DNA from 2 places in the Streptomyces sp. NPDC054887 genome. Region 2 is predicted to be linked to the other one. Evidence: riboswitches for the same ligand, from Rfam matches in the RefSeq annotation. Region 2 holds a riboswitch; the other holds the start of a gene.

Region 1 (7,779 bases), on a different contig from region 2:
CGATGATCACCTGGGCCACGCTCGCCCTCATGATCACGGCGGCGCCGATCTTCGCCTGGCGGTGGACCGTCCGCGACGAGAAGAAGAAAAAGAAGGGGCAGGGCAGGCACGGGACGCCGCCGAGCCAGTCCGAGCCGCCGGCCGGTCCCCCGCCCGAGGCCCACGCACCGCAGCAGAAGCCCACGTGGGCCGACTCCGACCAGACCATGCAGATCGCCCTTGGGGGACGTAAGAAATGAAGTACCGTCCGAGCCGCCGCACCCGCCGCCTGGCGATAACGGGTGTGGTGGTGCTCGCTCTGGCGGGGATGAACGGGCCCGCGCTCTACCGTTTCGGTTCGGAGCAGTACCACGACTACAAGATCAACCGGCCCGATTACAAGGCCGCCAACGGCCACTGGGACTTCCTCGACGTCCCGTCGGAGTTCCGCATCAACACGATCCACGCCGCTCTGCTGCACACCGGGAAGGTGCTGCTGATCGCGGGGTCGGGCAACAACCAGAAGAACTTCGACGCCAAGAAGTTCGAGTCGGTGCTGTGGGACCCGAAGACCGACACCTACAAGAAGATCCCGACGCCCAAGGACATGTTCTGCGCCGGGCACACCCAGCTGCCCGACGGGAAGCTGCTGGTGGCGGGCGGCACCAAGCGGTACGAGAAGCTCGAGGGCGACGTCACCAAGGCCGGCGGCCTGATGATCGTGCACAACGAGGACCCGGACGCCCCGAAGACGCTGCCCGCCGGGACCATCTTCACCGGCAAGAAGAACGGCAAGACGTACGTCTCCAAGGACCCGGTCCTCGTGGAGAAGGCGAAGAAGATCTTCGACAAGCAGACCGGCCGCTTCCTGCGCACGGAGGCGGGGCTCGGCCGCATCTACGTCGAGGCCGAGGCGTCGGGCAAGAAGTACGAGTCCGGCACCGAGGACAACTACCGGGTCCACGGCCTGACCGGCACCGACGCCAAGAACGTCTACGGCATCGCGCAGAAGCTCGCCCTCGACAAGAAGGACTTCCAGGGCATCAAGGAGGCCTACGAGTTCGACCCGGTCGCGGAGAAGTACATCACCGTCGACCCGATGAACGAGGCCCGCTGGTACCCGACGCTGACCACGCTGGAGGACGGCAAGGTCCTGTCGCTGTCCGGCCTGGACGAGATCGGCCAGATCGTCCCCGGCAAGGACGAGATCTACGACCCCGTCACGAAGAAGTGGACGTACACGGGGGTCATCAGGAAGTTCCCGACGTACCCCGCGATCTTCCTGATGAACAACGGCAAGCTGTTCTACTCGGGCTCCAACGCCGGGTACGGGCCCGCCGACGAGGGCCGTGAGCCGGGTATCTGGGACCTGAAGACCAACAAGTTCAAGAAGATCCCCGGCCTGAGCGACCCGGACATGATGGAGACCTCCGCGACCGTGCGGCTGCCTCCCGCCCAGGACGAGAAGTACATGGTCATCGGCGGCGGCGGCGTCGGCGAGTCCGAGAAGTCCAGCGAGAAGTCGCGCCTCGTCGACCTCAAGGAGGCGAACCCGCGCTTCCGGGACGGCGACTCGCTCGACCAGGGCACCCGCTACCCCAGCGCGTCCCTGATGCCGGACGACACCGTCCTGATCACCGGCGGCTCCAACGACTACCGCGGCCGCGGCGGCTCGGACATCCTCCAGGCGCGGCTGTACGACGCCGAGACCGGCAGGTACCGCCGGGTGGCCGACCCGGCGGTCGGCCGCAACTACCACTCGGGGTCGCTGCTGCTCCCCGACGGGCGCGTCATGATCTTCGGTTCCGACTCGCTGTACTCCGACAAGGCCAACACCCGGCCGGGCGTCTTCGAGCAGCGCATCGAGATCTACACGCCGCCGTACCTCTTCCGGGACGCGCGGCCGAAGCTCACGGGCGGACCGAAGAAGATCGAGCGGGGCGGCACGGCGACCTTCGGGTCGGCGCAGGCCGCGTCCATCAAGGACGCGAAGCTGATGCGGCCCAGCGCCGTCACCCATGTCACCGACGTCGACCAGCGCACGGTCGCGCTGGGGCTGAAGAAGACGAAGGACGGCATCACGGTCACGGTGCCGGAGAACCGGGCGCTGGTGCCCTCGGGCTACTACATGCTGTTCGTGACGGACCGTCACGGAACGCCGTCCGAGGGGATCTGGATCGAGGTCCCGTAGGCGGGGCGCCGCACGCGACGCGAAGGGAGGGCCGCCCGTCGGGGCGGCCCTCCCTTTCCCGTTCGGTGCGGCTACTTCGCGTTGCGGGCCAGTTCGAGCGCGTACTCCTCGTACCACTCGCCGGCCTTCGGGCCGCCCTTGCAGTCGCCGTCCGACTCGCCGGGGCGCTTGATCCACAGGAACGCGTCGACCAGTTCGTCACCGGTCTTGGTGGTCGGCTTCTCACCGAGCGCGCGGCCCGGCGGATTGCACCAGCTCTCGGCGGGGTCGCCCCCCGTGTACGGGCCGTTGCCGTTGCGGCTGGTGTCGATGACGAACGGCTTGCCGCCCACCTTCGCCGACAGCTTCTTGCCGAAGTCCTTGCTGACCTCGGTGGTCTGGAAGTTGGAGACGTTCACCGAGAAGCCGTCCGCGTCCGCGATGCCCGCCCACTGGAGCGGCTGGAACAGCGCGTCGGGGGACTTCCAGCCCGCGTTGCCCGCGTCCAGGTACACCTTGACCTTCGGCTGCTGCTTGAGGCGCTTGATGGCGCCCTTGAGGAGGTCGTACCGCTCCTCGTGGAACTCGTCGGGCGTGCAGCCGTCGACCAGGTGCAGCACCGCGTCCGGCTCCAGGACGACGGTGGCCGGGCGGTCGCCGATGCCCTTGGCCACCTGGTCGGTCCAGGTCCGGTAGGCGTTGCCGTCGGCGGCGCCCCCCTTCGAGAACTGGCCGCAGTCGCGGTGCGGGATGTTGTAGAGGACGAGCAGGGCGTCGCGGTCGGCCTTCTCGGCCGCCTCGGTGTATCCCCTCGTCTGTGCCTCGGCGTTGTCCGGGCCGATCCACTCGGCGGTCGGCTGCTCGGCGATCCTGCGGATGAGACGGGCCTTCTCGTCGTCACCGTCCTTGGCGTACGCCGCCGCCTGCTTGGCGGCGTTTCCCTCCGGATTGACCCAGTACGGGTCGCTGCCCTTCGGCTGCTGCTTCAGCGGCGGCAGGCTCGCCCCGTCCCCGCCGTCACCCCCGGAGGAGGAACAGCCCGCCAGAAGCAGCGCGGCCCCCACGGCCCCCACCGCGGCCACCCGGACACCCCTGCGCCCACGGCCGGTGTAACTGCCGTACATCCACTCCCCCTTGGCTGCGCCCAAGACGCGCTGAAGATTCTCTGAGGACCCCCCGGCCCCTCCCCGGACACATCCGGTCGAAACCATCCTGACACACGGGCCGGGGGCCGGGGGCGGGCGGGCGACGGCCTGTTGACAGTGCTCAGCCGGGCTGGGACTCTCCGTGAGGACAACTCCACACACATCGAGGCGACGGTGGACAGGAACCCGGTGCAAGCCCGGGACGGTCCCGCCACTGTGACCGTACGAGAGCCGGAAGGCCGCCCGTACGGAAGTCAGGAACTGACCCGTCGTCCTCCTGATTTGGGGCGTGGAAACCCCAGAAGGAGGCACACCGGTATGTCACTGCACACTGCGCAGCACACCGACACCGCGGCGGTCGCGTCCGCCACGACCACCACCCGCGACTGGCTGATCATGGCCGCCGCCGCGATCATCGCCGTGGTCGCGCTCTACGCGGTCTTCATGGACAACGGCACGGTCGTCTCCGCGACCGGCGACTACCTGCACGAGTTCGCGCACGACGGCCGGCACCTCTTCGGTGCCCCCTGCCACTGATCGGGGCCGTCAGTACCATGTCGACCCCCCTACTGCCCCTGCTCGGGCGCGGTCTCGCGGCGGGCGGGGCGGCCGGTCTCACCGCCGGTCTCTTCTCGCTCCTGCTGGCCGAGCCCCTGATGGACCGTGCCATCCGCCTGGAGGAGGCACGGTCCGCCGGGGAGCACGCGCACGGCACGGCCGCCACGGCCGTGCAGCACCACGAAGAGCTGTTCTCGCGTTCCACCCAGCACCTCGGACTCGTCGTCACGGCGGTCGTCATGGGTCTCGCGCTGGGCGTCCTGTTCACCCTCGCGTACGCGCTGGTGCACCGCCGGACGGGTCTGGGCGAGCGGCCGTGGCCGCGCGCCCTGGCCTTCGGCGCGGCCGCCTTCACGGCGGTCTCGCTGCTGCCGGGACTGCGCTATCCCGCCAACCCGCCTGGCGTCGGCGACTCCGGCACCGTCACGGACCGCCAGGCCCTGTGGCTGGCCGCCGTCGTGATCGGCGTCCTCGGCATGGTGCTGGCGTGGCAGCTGTACGTACGCCTCGCCGACCGGTCCCTGCCGGTGCGCCAAGTCGCGGTGGCCGTCACGGCGGTCGCCACGCTCGCGGTGCTCTTCGCCCTGCCGGGCAACCCGGACGAGGTCCCGGTGGCGGCGACGCTGCTGTGGGACTTCCGGATGCTGTCGCTGGCCTCGCACGCGGTCCTGTGGGCCGTGTTCGCCGGGGTCTTCGGTGCGCTGGGCCTGCGGGCCGCCGGACGCACGGCTCCGGCGGCCGCTCCGGTGGCGGCGTAGCGGCGGCCGGTCAGCCCTTGCCCGTACCGGTGAGGTAGGCCGACACCACGACGTTGGCCGTGTAGGTGCGGGCCTTCTTGTCGTACGTGCCCCCGCAGGTGATCAGGCGCAGTTCCGCCCGGTCGCCGTGGCGGGGGCCGTACACCTTCTGCGGGTCGAAGCGTTCGCGGGTGAAGACCTGGATGTCGTCGATGGTGAACTCCAGGCTCCGGCCACCGGCCCCCGCGACCCGGACCTTCTCGCCCGGGCGGGCGGCGCTCAGACCGTAGAAGACGGCCGGTTTGCTCTCGGTGTCGACATGGCCGACGAGCAGGGCGACTCCCGCGGCGCCGGGCAGCGTTCCGTCCTCGTACCAGCCGACCTTCGACGGCTGGTGGTACGGCGGCGGATCGACGGCGCCGGACGCGTCGAGCCCTCTCGGCACGACCGGGGCCGAGACCCCGATGGAGGGCACGGCGACACTCTTCGGCGACGCGCCCTCGACGGGCGCGTGCGCGGGCGGCAGCGGCGCCCCCAGCGGCCGGCCGACCGCGGCCACGTCTCCGGTGGTGGGCGCCGAACTGCCGCCGGGCCCCTCGGTCACGTCCCGGCCCCACAGCCAGAGCCCGAGCAGCAGCACGGCCCACGCGACGCCGGTCAGCAGCCGCCCGCCGCCACCGGCCGGGCGGTCCTCGGCGGACATGTCAGTCCGAGTCCGTGCGACGACGGCGCACGCTCCGGTACGCCACGGCCACCGCGGCGACGCCCGCGAGCACGAGACCGATCACGGTGTGCGGCGTGCCCGGACCGCCCTCGTCGGCCGCGGCCACCTCGGCCGTGCCGCCGCCGCCCGCGTGGACGGGCGCGATCGGGGTTTCATGGTGGGTCGGGTGGTGCGTGGGGTTGTGGTGGTGGACCACCGTGACGGTGCCGGTGGCCCGCCCGCCGTCCTTGCACCTGACCCAGATGTCGTAGTCGCCGGCCTCGGCGTCCGACCGGACGCGGGCCTCGGCGAACAGGTCGCCCCGGTCCGCCGCGGGGCTGAAGTGCGCGGGCGAGGCGAAGGCGTCGGACGTACCGGTGGCGTGTCTGCCCCGGCACACGTCGACCCGCAGATCCACCTCGCCGCCCGCGGCGATGGTGGAGGGGGTGACGTGGACCCGCCCCTCGGCGTCTTCGCCGGCGGGGGCGGCGTGTGCGGCGGCCGCGGGCGCCATGACCGCCGCAGCCGCCACGCCTGCACACAGAGCAAGCTGTATCGAACGCATAGTGAACCTCCTGTACTAGGAAGATTCACCGGTACGGGCCGTTTCCGCATCTCCAGGGGCCCTGCCTTGGGCCGGACGGGCCCCTGGAGCCCTCTGCGGTGAGAGCCGTGCGGGTCCCCTCGGGGCATCCGCGGTTCGAGCGGTACGAGCCGCTGATCCGCCCGCGGTGAGGGGCGGCCGGTCAGACGCGGTCGACGAGGTCCGCGATGGAGTCGACGATCGTCGAGGGGCGGAACGGGTAGCGGTCGACGTCCGCCGGACCGGTCAGACCGGTCAGCACCAGGAACGTCTCCATGCCCGCCTCCAGGCCGGCGAGCACATCGGTGTCCATCCGGTCGCCGATCATCGCGCTGGTCTCGGAGTGCGCGCCGATCGCGTTCAGCCCCGTGCGCATCATCAGTGGGTTCGGCTTGCCCGCGAAGTACGGGTCCTTGCCGGTCGCCTTGGTGATCAGCGCGGCGACGGCTCCGGTGGCGGGCAGCGGCCCCTCCCTGCTGGGGCCGGTCTCGTCGGGGTTGGTGCAGATGAAGCGGGCGCCCGCGTTGATGAGCCGGATGGCCTTGGTGAGCGCCTCGAAGCTGTACGTGCGCGTCTCGCCCAGGACCACGTAGTCGGGGTCGTGGTCGGTCAGGACGTAGCCGATGTCGTGCAGCGCGGTGGTCAGGCCCGCCTCGCCGATGACGTACGCCGTGCCGCCGGGCCGCTGGTCGTCGAGGAACCGGGCGGTGGCGAGTGCCGAGGTCCAGATGTTCTCCACCGGCACGTCGAGGCCCATGCGGAAGAGCCGGGCGTGCAGGTCGCGGGCGGTGTAGATCGAGTTGTTCGTCAGCACCAGGAAGGGCCTGCCGGACTCGCGGAGCCGCTTGATGAAGGCGTCGGCGCCGGGGATGGGCGTGCCCTCGTGGATGAGGACGCCGTCCATGTCGGTGAGCCATGATTCGATCGGCTTGCGCTCTGCCATGTGCCGGACTCCTGCCGTACGCCAAAAAATACGCTGGGGGCGCCCGGACCACGCCGTCCGGGCGCCCCCAGCCTAATCAGGCCGGCGTGATCCCGACCCCGCCGATCACCCGGTACCGGAGCCGGTACCTGCGGTCGCCGCCTCCCGCACGAGGAGAAACGTCCCCGCGGCCACCGTGCAGGCGGCGATCAGACCGGTCAGCGGCACGGCCCAGTGCCCGGCGAAGCTCGCCGGCACGACCAGCAGCGCTCCTGCCGGAAGGACGAGGTTCTGGGCGGCGCCGCGCTTGAAGTGGCGGGCGTGCAGCAGCCACACCGCCACCATGAACAGGGCGGTGGGCAGCGTGACGGCGAACGAGGCCGCGAGGGTGGAGATGTGGGCGTGGTGCGTGGCCTGCTCGACCGCCACCTCGATGCCCGCGCCGATCGCCGCGGCCGAGCCGAAGATCACGTAGTGCCCGTACCCCCAGACGAACGCCTGCCGGTTGGAGCGCAGGTGCGCGTGGATCGGCACCGCGAAGTAGATCCAGAAGGCGGCGAACACGATGACCAGTCCGCCCGCGGCGATCGGCAGCAGCTCGTCGAGCGCCGCCGACTCGTCGAGGGCCGACTGCACGGCCACCGTGGCGGCGGCGATGGTCTCGCCGAGCACGATGATGGTGAACAGGCCGTAGCGCTCCGCGATGTGGTGCGGATGCCAGCTCGTCTCGTGACGGCTCTCGGCGTAGACAGGAACGGCGAGTTCGGCCACCACCAGGACCAGGAATCCCCACGTCCAGAGGTCGGCGGGCAGCCACAGCAGCACCACCCAGCCCACCTGCACCACCACCAGGCCGGCGGCGAAGCGCAGCGCGGCCACGCGCGCCGGTCCGCTCTCCCCGTGCGCGGCCCGCAGCCACTGGAGCGTGAGCGCGACCCGCATGATCAGGTAGCCGAGGACGGCGATCCCGTAGTCGGCCTGG
Region 2 (7,779 bases):
GGCCGCGCAGATGGGCTACCTGCCCGGCACGATATGGATCATCGTCGGCGTCATCCTCGCCGGCGCCGTCCAGGACATGGTGACGCTCTTCTTCTCCACCCGCCGCGACGGCCGTTCGCTCGGCCAGATGGCGCGGGACGAGATAGGGCCGTTCGGCGGCGCGGCGGCGCTGGTCGCCGTCTTCGCCATCATGATCATCCTGCTGGCGGTGCTCGCGCTGGTCATCGTGAACGCGCTGGCGCATTCGCCCTGGGGCGTCTTCTCCATCGGCATGACCATCCCGATCGCCCTCTTCATGGGCGTCTACCTGCGCGTGCTGCGGCCCGGCCGGGTCAGCGAGGTCTCGCTGATCGGCGTCGCGCTGCTGCTGCTCGCGATCGTCTCGGGCGGCTGGGTCGCGGAGTCCTCGTGGGCGGACACGTTCACGCTGGAGCCGGGCACGCTCGTCGTCTGGATGATCGTGTACGGCTTCCTGGCCTCGGTCCTCCCGGTGTGGCTGCTGCTCGCCCCGCGCGACTACCTCTCCACCTTCATGAAGGTCGGCACCATCGCGCTGCTCGCGCTCGGCGTGTTCATCGCCCTGCCGACGATGAAGATGCCCGCCGTCACCGACTTCGCGACCAGCGGCACGGGACCGGTCTTCGCCGGCTCGATGTTCCCGTTCGTCTTCATCACCATCGCCTGCGGCGCGCTGTCCGGCTTCCACTCCCTGGTCTCCTCGGGCACCACCCCGAAGATGGTCCAGAAGGAGACGCAGATCCGGATGATCGGCTACGGGGCGATGCTGACCGAGTCGTTCGTCGCCGTGATGGCGATGATCACGGCCTGCATCATCGACCCGGGGCTGTACTTCGCCATCAACTCGCCCGTCGGCGTGGTCGGGGACAGCGTCCAGGCGGCGTCCGAGGCGGTGACCAACCTCGGCTTCTCCATCTCCCCGGAGGCCCTGGCCCAGGCGGCCAAGGACGTCGAGGAGCAGAGCCTGCTGTCGCGCACCGGCGGCGCGCCGACGTTCGCGCTCGGCATGTCGGAGATCTTCTCCGCCGTCGTCGGCGGCACCGCGATGAAGGCGTTCTGGTACCACTTCGCCATCATGTTCGAGGCGCTGTTCATCCTCACCACGGTCGACGCCGGCACCCGCGTCGGGCGCTTCATGCTCCAGGACATGCTGGGCAACGTCTACAAGCCGTTCCGCCAGGTGAGCTGGAAGCCGGGCGTCTGGTTCGCCAGCGCGGTCGTCGTCGGCGGCTGGGGCTACTTCCTGTGGGTCGGCGTGCACGACCCGCTGGGCGGCATCAACCAGCTCTTCCCGCTCTTCGGCATCGCCAACCAGCTCCTGGCCGCCGTCGCGCTCGCCGTCTGCACCACCCTGCTCGTGAAGTCCGGCCGCCTGAAGTGGGCCTGGGTGACGGCGGTGCCGCTCGCGTGGGACGTGGCGGTCACGCTCACCGCCAGCTGGCAGAAGATCTTCTCGGACGACGTGAAGGTCGGCTTCTTCGCGCAGCGCGACAAGTACCAGGCGGGCATCGACGCGGGCCAGGTGCTGCCGCCCGCGAAGAACATGGACCAGATGCACACCGTCGTCACCAACTCGACCGTCGACGGCGTGCTGTGCGCGCTCTTCGCGATCCTCATCGTGGTGGTGCTCGCGGACGCCGGCCGGGTCTGCCTCAAGGCGATCCGCGACCCCGAGAGCGTGAAGCTCCACGAGGCTCCGTACGTCGAGTCCCGGCTCGTCGCGCCGGCCTCGATCATCGCGACCAAGGAGGAGAAGGCCGAGCTGGTAGCGGCCGGTGTCGGCCCCGAGGGCGGCAACCGCAAGGAGACGGCGCCGGCCGGGGCGGGGACGTCCGAATGACGTTGACGGACGTGCGAAGGGCGGCGGGCCGCATCCGCTGGTACGTCCGCGAGCTGACGGGCGAGTCGGCGTACGACCGGTACGTCGCCCACGCGCGGTCCTGCGACCCGCAAGCGCCGGTCATGACGCGCCGCGAGTTCGAACGCGGCCGCACCGACGCCCGCGAGGCGGATCCCCGCGAGGGCTTCCGCTGCTGCTGAGCACGGCCGACGGGCCGTCGCGTTTCCTCACCGGGGTACGCGGCGGCCCGTCGGCGCGTCAGCGCACCCACTCCTTGAGGGCCTCGGTCTCCAGCCTGATGTCCACTGGACCGGGCAGCGTCAAGGGCTTGCCGAAGGGGACGATGTGCGCGTTCTCGTACCGCACGCCGTCGGGCTCGCTGTAGACCGTCACCTCGCAGGTGTCCCGGTCGATCAACAGGTACACCGGAATGCCGGTCTGGGCGTAGGCGCGGGGCTTCTCCACCCGGTCGCGCTGGTCGGTGTCGGTGTCGTACGACGTGACCTCGACGACCATGAGCACCTGATCCGGGTCGGCCCACTCGCCTTGGCCGACGAAGGCGTCACTGGGCGCGAGTGAGCCGTCGGGGCGCGCGCGCCCCTTCCGGTAGGCCTGCACCTTCAGCCCTTGGTCGGGATGGAGCCACAGCTCGGGGCGGGACTGCATACAGATGCGCGTCAACCACTGAATGATCCGCCCGTGATCACCGTCCGGCACAACCCTGCTCCTCAGCCTCCCGTCGATGAGCTCCAGCCGCACGCCCTCGGTCGTGCGGGTCAGTATGCGCGTGGCCTCGTCGAACTCTTCGGGGAGCAGGTGGGGCCGGTCGTCGACGGCTGACATGGGCGTACCTCCTTGTGTTCACGACGATAGCCGAGAGCTGTGACAGCCGCCCTGATCCTCCTCGCGCGACACAACATGTGGGGGGTGCAACTCCCCACCGCCCCCACATGTATGCTCATGCTCGCTGTCGCCGCAGGGGAATCCGGTGTGAATCCGGAACTGTCCCGCAACGGTGTGATCGGTGCGCTTTTGCGCACCCAGGAGTCCGAGGACCTGCCGACGGCGTATCCGGCTCGACCGAACCGGGTACCGACACGTCCGGGCCTCGCGGTTGGGCCTGTGGATGCTACGCGGTGCGCCGCCCCCGCGGGGTGACGCGCGCCCGTACGCCCCCACTCCTCCCCCGCCGGCCCCGAGCCGAGCGAGGGAGAGCACCCCGTGACCATCGCGTCAGCCGATCCGGCAACCGCCACGGAGTCGACGGAGTCGTCCGACGGACCCGGAGCCGGGACCGCACTGCTGCGGACCCTCACCGACCTGACCGTCGACCTCCCCGACACCGACCCGGGCAGAGTCGCCGCAGCCGCGCTGCGCGGCCGCAACGCGGCGTCGGACGCGGCCGAGCTCCGGGGCCTCGCCACCGACGCCGCCGCCGGTCTGATCGCCGAGGACCCGGCGTACTCCCGGCTCGCGGCCCGCCTCCTGACCCGGACGATCCGCGACGAGGCGGCGACACAGGGCGTCCGCACGTTCTCCGACTCGGTCTCCGTCGGCCACCGCGAGGGCCTCATCGCCGACCGTACGGCCGCCTTCGTGACCGCCCACGCGGCCCGTCTCGACGCGCTCGTGGACCCCGCCGCCGACGACCGCTTCGGCTACTTCGGCCTGCGCACGGTCTACAGCCGCTACCTCCTGCGCCACCCCATCACCCGCCAGGTGATCGAGACCCCGCAGCACTTCATGCTGCGCGTGGCGTCCGGGCTCGCCAAGGACGAGTCCCCCGCCGCCGCCGACGAGGTCGCCGCGCTGTACCGCCTGATGAGCCGCCTGGACTACCTGCCGTCCTCGCCGACCCTCTTCAACTCCGGTACGCGCCACCCGCAGATGTCGTCCTGCTACCTGCTGGACTCGCCGCTCGACGAGCTCGACTCGATCTACGGCCGCTACCACGAGGTCGCGCGCCTGTCCAAGCACGCGGGCGGCATCGGCCTCTCGTACTCCCGCATCCGCGCCCGCGGCTCCCTGATCCGCGGCACGAACGGCCATTCCAACGGCATCGTCCCCTTCCTGCGCACCCTCGACTCGTCGGTCGCCGCCGTCAACCAGGGCGGCCGGCGCAAGGGCGCGGCCTGCGTCTACCTGGAGACCTGGCACGCGGACATCGAGGAGTTCCTGGAGCTGCGCGACAACACGGGTGAGGAGGCGCGGCGTACGCACAACCTGAACCTCGCGCACTGGATCCCCGACGAGTTCATGCGCCGCGTCGACGCGGACGCCGACTGGTCGCTGTTCTCGCCCTCCGACGTGCCCGAGCTGGTCGACCTGTGGGGCGACGCGTTCGACCAGGCGTACCGCAAGGCCGAGGCCGACGGACTCGCCCGTACGACGATTCCCGCGCGCCAGCTGTACGGCCGGATGATGCGCACCCTGGCGCAGACCGGCAACGGCTGGATGACGTTCAAGGACGCGTCGAACCGTACGGCGAACCAGACGGCGGAGCCCGGGTCGGTCGTCCACTCCTCGAACCTGTGCACCGAGATCCTGGAGGTGACGGACGACGGGGAGACCGCCGTCTGCAACCTCGGTTCCGTCAACCTCGGTTCGTTCGTTCTCGGGAACGGCGAGATCGACTGGGAGCGGCTGGACGAGACCGTGCGTACGGCCGTCACGTTCCTCGACCGCGTCGTCGACATCAACTTCTACCCGACCGAGCAGGCCGGCCGCTCCAACGCCAAGTGGCGCCCGGTGGGCCTGGGCGCGATGGGCCTCCAGGACGTCTTCTTCAAGCTGCGCCTGCCCTTCGACTCCCCCGAGGCCCGCGACCTGTCCACCCGGATCGCCGAGCGCATCATGCTCGCCGCGTACGAGGCGTCCTGCGACCTCGCCGAGGTCAGCGGCCCGCTCCCGGCCTGGGAGAAGACCCGCGCGGCGCGCGGCGTCCTGCACCCCGACCACTACGGCGTCGAGGTCACCTGGCCGGAGCGGTGGGACGCGCTGCGCGCCCGTATCGCCAAAACGGGCATGCGCAACTCGCTGCTCCTGGCGATCGCGCCGACCGCGACCATCGCGTCGATCGCGGGCGTGTACGAGTGCATCGAGCCGCAGGTCTCCAACCTCTTCAAGCGCGAGACGCTCAGCGGTGAGTTCCTCCAGGTCAACGGCTACCTGGTGGAGGACCTGAAGAAGCTCGGCGTCTGGGACGCCCAGTCCCGCGAGGCGCTGCGCGAGTCGAGCGGGTCGGTGCAGGGCTTCAGCTGGATCCCCGAGGAGGTGCGGGCGCTGTACCGCACGGCGTGGGAGATCCCGCAGCGCGGACTGATCGACATGGCGGCGGCCCGTACGCCGTACCTCGACCAGTCGCAGTCCCTGAACCTCTTCCTGGAGACGCCGACCATCGGGAAGCTCTCCTCGATGTACGCGTACGCGTGGAAGAAGGGGCTGAAGACGACGTACTACCTGCGCTCGCGCCCCGCGACCCGCATCGCCCGCGCGGCCGGCTCCGGCGCCGCCGCCGCGGCCCCCGTCCCCGTACCGCAGGCCCCCGCCGCCCCCGACGCGGAAGCGATCGCCTGCTCCCTTGAGAACCCCGAGTCCTGCGAGGCGTGCCAGTAATCATGAGCGACAAGGCTGCAATCTCTAAAAACCTTCTCGACCCGGGCTTCGAGCTGACCCTGCGCCCCATGCGCTACCCGGACTTCTACGAGCGCTACCGGGACGCGATCAAGAACACGTGGACGGTGGAGGAGGTCGACCTCCACTCCGACGTCGCCGACCTCGCCAAGCTCTCGCCGGGTGAGCAGCACATGATCGGCCGGCTGGTCGCGTTCTTCGCGACGGGCGACTCGATCGTCTCCAACAACCTGGTGCTGACCCTCTACAAGCACATCAACTCCCCCGAGGCGCGCCTGTACCTCTCGCGCCAGCTCTTCGAGGAGGCCGTGCACGTCCAGTTCTACCTGACGCTGCTCGACACCTACCTGCCCGACCCGGACGACCGCGCCGCGGCGTTCGACGCGGTGGAGGAGATCCCCTCGATCCGGGAGAAGGCGCAGTTCTGCTTCAAGTGGATGGACTCGGTCGAGAAGATCGAGCGCCTGGAGACCCAGGCCGACCGCCGCCGCTTCCTGCTGAACCTGATCTGCTTCGCGGCGTGCATCGAGGGCCTGTTCTTCTACGGCGCGTTCGCGTACGTCTACTGGTTCCGCTCGCGGGGTCTGCTGCACGGCCTGGCGACGGGCACCAACTGGGTGTTCCGCGACGAGACCATGCACATGAACTTCGCGTTCGAGGTCGTGGACACCGTCCGCAAGGAGGAGCCGGAGCTCTTCGACGACGCCCTCCAGCAGCAGGTCACGGACATGCTGAAGGAGGCCGTGGAGGCGGAGCTCCAGTTCGGCCGCGACCTGTGCGGTGACGGCCTGCCGGGCATGAACACCGAGTCGATGCGCGAGTACCTGCAGTGCGTCGCCGACCAGCGGCTGGAGCGCCTGGGCTTCCCCGCGGTGTACGGCTCGCAGAACCCGTTCTCGTTCATGGAGCTCCAGGGCGTGCAGGAGCTGACGAACTTCTTCGAGCGCCGCCCGTCGGCGTACCAGGTCGCGGTCGAGGGTTCGGTCGCCTTCGACGACGACTTCTAGCCGTCCCCGCCTGTGGGCTGTCCTCGCGTACGCGGGGGCAGCCCACAGCCGTACGGTCGTTCACCTGCCGGCCGACGACAGCACGTGCGAGGCGGCGGGCCGCCGCACCGGCCGCCGTCCGGGCGCGCCGCGAGGGGTGCCGGACTGACGCGGGCGGGGGTTCTCCGCGTCCCTGAGCTGCCGGTCGATCCGGCGTTCCCGGGCGTGGCCGAGGAACGACGGGAGGGTGAGGAGTACGAAGAGGACGAGGACCGCGAGGTAGTTCAAAGAGGTTTCCATGACGTCCACTCTGGTCCTCGGGATCCAGAAAAGTCAGTGGCAGGACTGTCATGGAACCACGAATTACTGCCACACTCGGCCCATGCTGAAAAACGTTGCCGTGGCCCTGGTCGACGGAGTCAACCCGTTCGAACTCGGCGTCCTGTGCGAGGTGTTCGGGATCGACCGCAGTGACCAGGGGCTGCCGGTCTACGACTTCGCGGTCTGCGCGGCCGAACCGGGCCCGCTCTCGGCCCGCTCGGGCGCCTTCTCCCTCTCCGTTCCGTACGGCCTCGACCGGCTGGAGAGCGCCGATCTCGTCGCCGTGCCCGCCGACCAGCACTGCGAGGCCCGCACCTACCCCGAGCCGCTCCTCGACGCCCTGCGGCGGGCCGTCGACCGCGGGGCCCGCGTGCTCAGCGTCTGCTCGGGCGCCTTCGTGCTCGGGGCCGCGGGGCTGCTGGACGGGCGCCGGTGCACGACCCACTGGCGGCACTCGGCGGAACTGGCCCGCCGCCACCCGCTGGCGAAGGTCGAACCGGACGTGCTGTACGTCGACGAGGGCGCGGTCATCACCTCGGCCGGGACCGCCGCCGGGATCGACGCCTGCCTGCACGTCGTCCGCCAGGAGCACGGGTCGGAGGTCGCCAACACGATCGCGCGCCGCATGGTGGTCCCGCCGCACCGCGACGGCGGTCAGGCCCAGTACATCGAGCGTCCCCTGACGCACGTGCGCTGCGACACGGTGGGCGGGGTGCTGAGCTGGATGGAGCGGCACCTGGACCAGGAGATGACCGTGGAGCAGCTGGCGGAGCGGGCGCACATGTCGCCCCGCACCTTCGCCCGGCGCTTCTCACAGGAGACGGGCACCACGCCGTACCGCTGGCTGCTGCGGCAACGGGTGCTGCTGGCGCAGGAGTTGCTGGAGGCGACGGACGACACGGTGGACGCCGTCGCGGGGCGCGCGGGATTCGGCAACGCGGCGGCGCTGCGTCATCAGTTCGTACGGTCCCTGGGGACCAC

Evidence for each region. A riboswitch is a leader RNA that binds a small molecule or an ion and turns the genes downstream of it on or off. The one in region 2 is predicted to bind cobalamin.
Region 1: it holds a riboswitch for cobalamin, as region 2 does, so the genes downstream of both, ACWGH0_RS07770 (CbtB domain-containing protein) here and ACWGH0_RS16415 (ribonucleoside-diphosphate reductase subunit alpha) in region 2, are expected to answer to the same signal.

What each region holds. Positions count from the first base shown of each region.
Region 1 covers NZ_JBSGYQ010000009.1:136,642-144,420, reverse strand. The annotation lists gene ACWGH0_RS07785 (glycosyltransferase family 2 protein) at 1-239, shown strand, start outside; gene ACWGH0_RS07780 (galactose oxidase-like domain-containing protein) at 236-2,170, shown strand; gene ACWGH0_RS07775 (glycoside hydrolase family 6 protein) at 2,242-3,273, opposite strand; cobalamin riboswitch at 3,409-3,578, shown strand; gene ACWGH0_RS07770 (CbtB domain-containing protein) at 3,613-3,831, shown strand; gene ACWGH0_RS07765 (CbtA family protein) at 3,849-4,610, shown strand; gene ACWGH0_RS07760 (class F sortase) at 4,621-5,292, opposite strand; gene ACWGH0_RS07755 (hypothetical protein) at 5,294-5,857, opposite strand; gene ACWGH0_RS07750 (HAD-IIA family hydrolase) at 6,039-6,818, opposite strand; gene ACWGH0_RS07745 (low temperature requirement protein A) at 6,924-7,779, opposite strand, start outside.
Region 2 covers NZ_JBSGYQ010000025.1:28,501-36,279, reverse strand. The annotation lists gene ACWGH0_RS16430 (carbon starvation CstA family protein) at 1-1,858, shown strand, start outside; gene ACWGH0_RS16425 (YbdD/YjiX family protein) at 1,855-2,058, shown strand; gene ACWGH0_RS16420 (Uma2 family endonuclease) at 2,117-2,701, opposite strand; cobalamin riboswitch at 2,813-2,936, shown strand; gene ACWGH0_RS16415 (ribonucleoside-diphosphate reductase subunit alpha) at 3,080-5,473, shown strand; gene ACWGH0_RS16410 (ribonucleotide-diphosphate reductase subunit beta) at 5,476-6,498, shown strand; gene ACWGH0_RS16405 (hypothetical protein) at 6,559-6,777, opposite strand; gene ACWGH0_RS16400 (helix-turn-helix domain-containing protein) at 6,860-7,779, shown strand, end outside.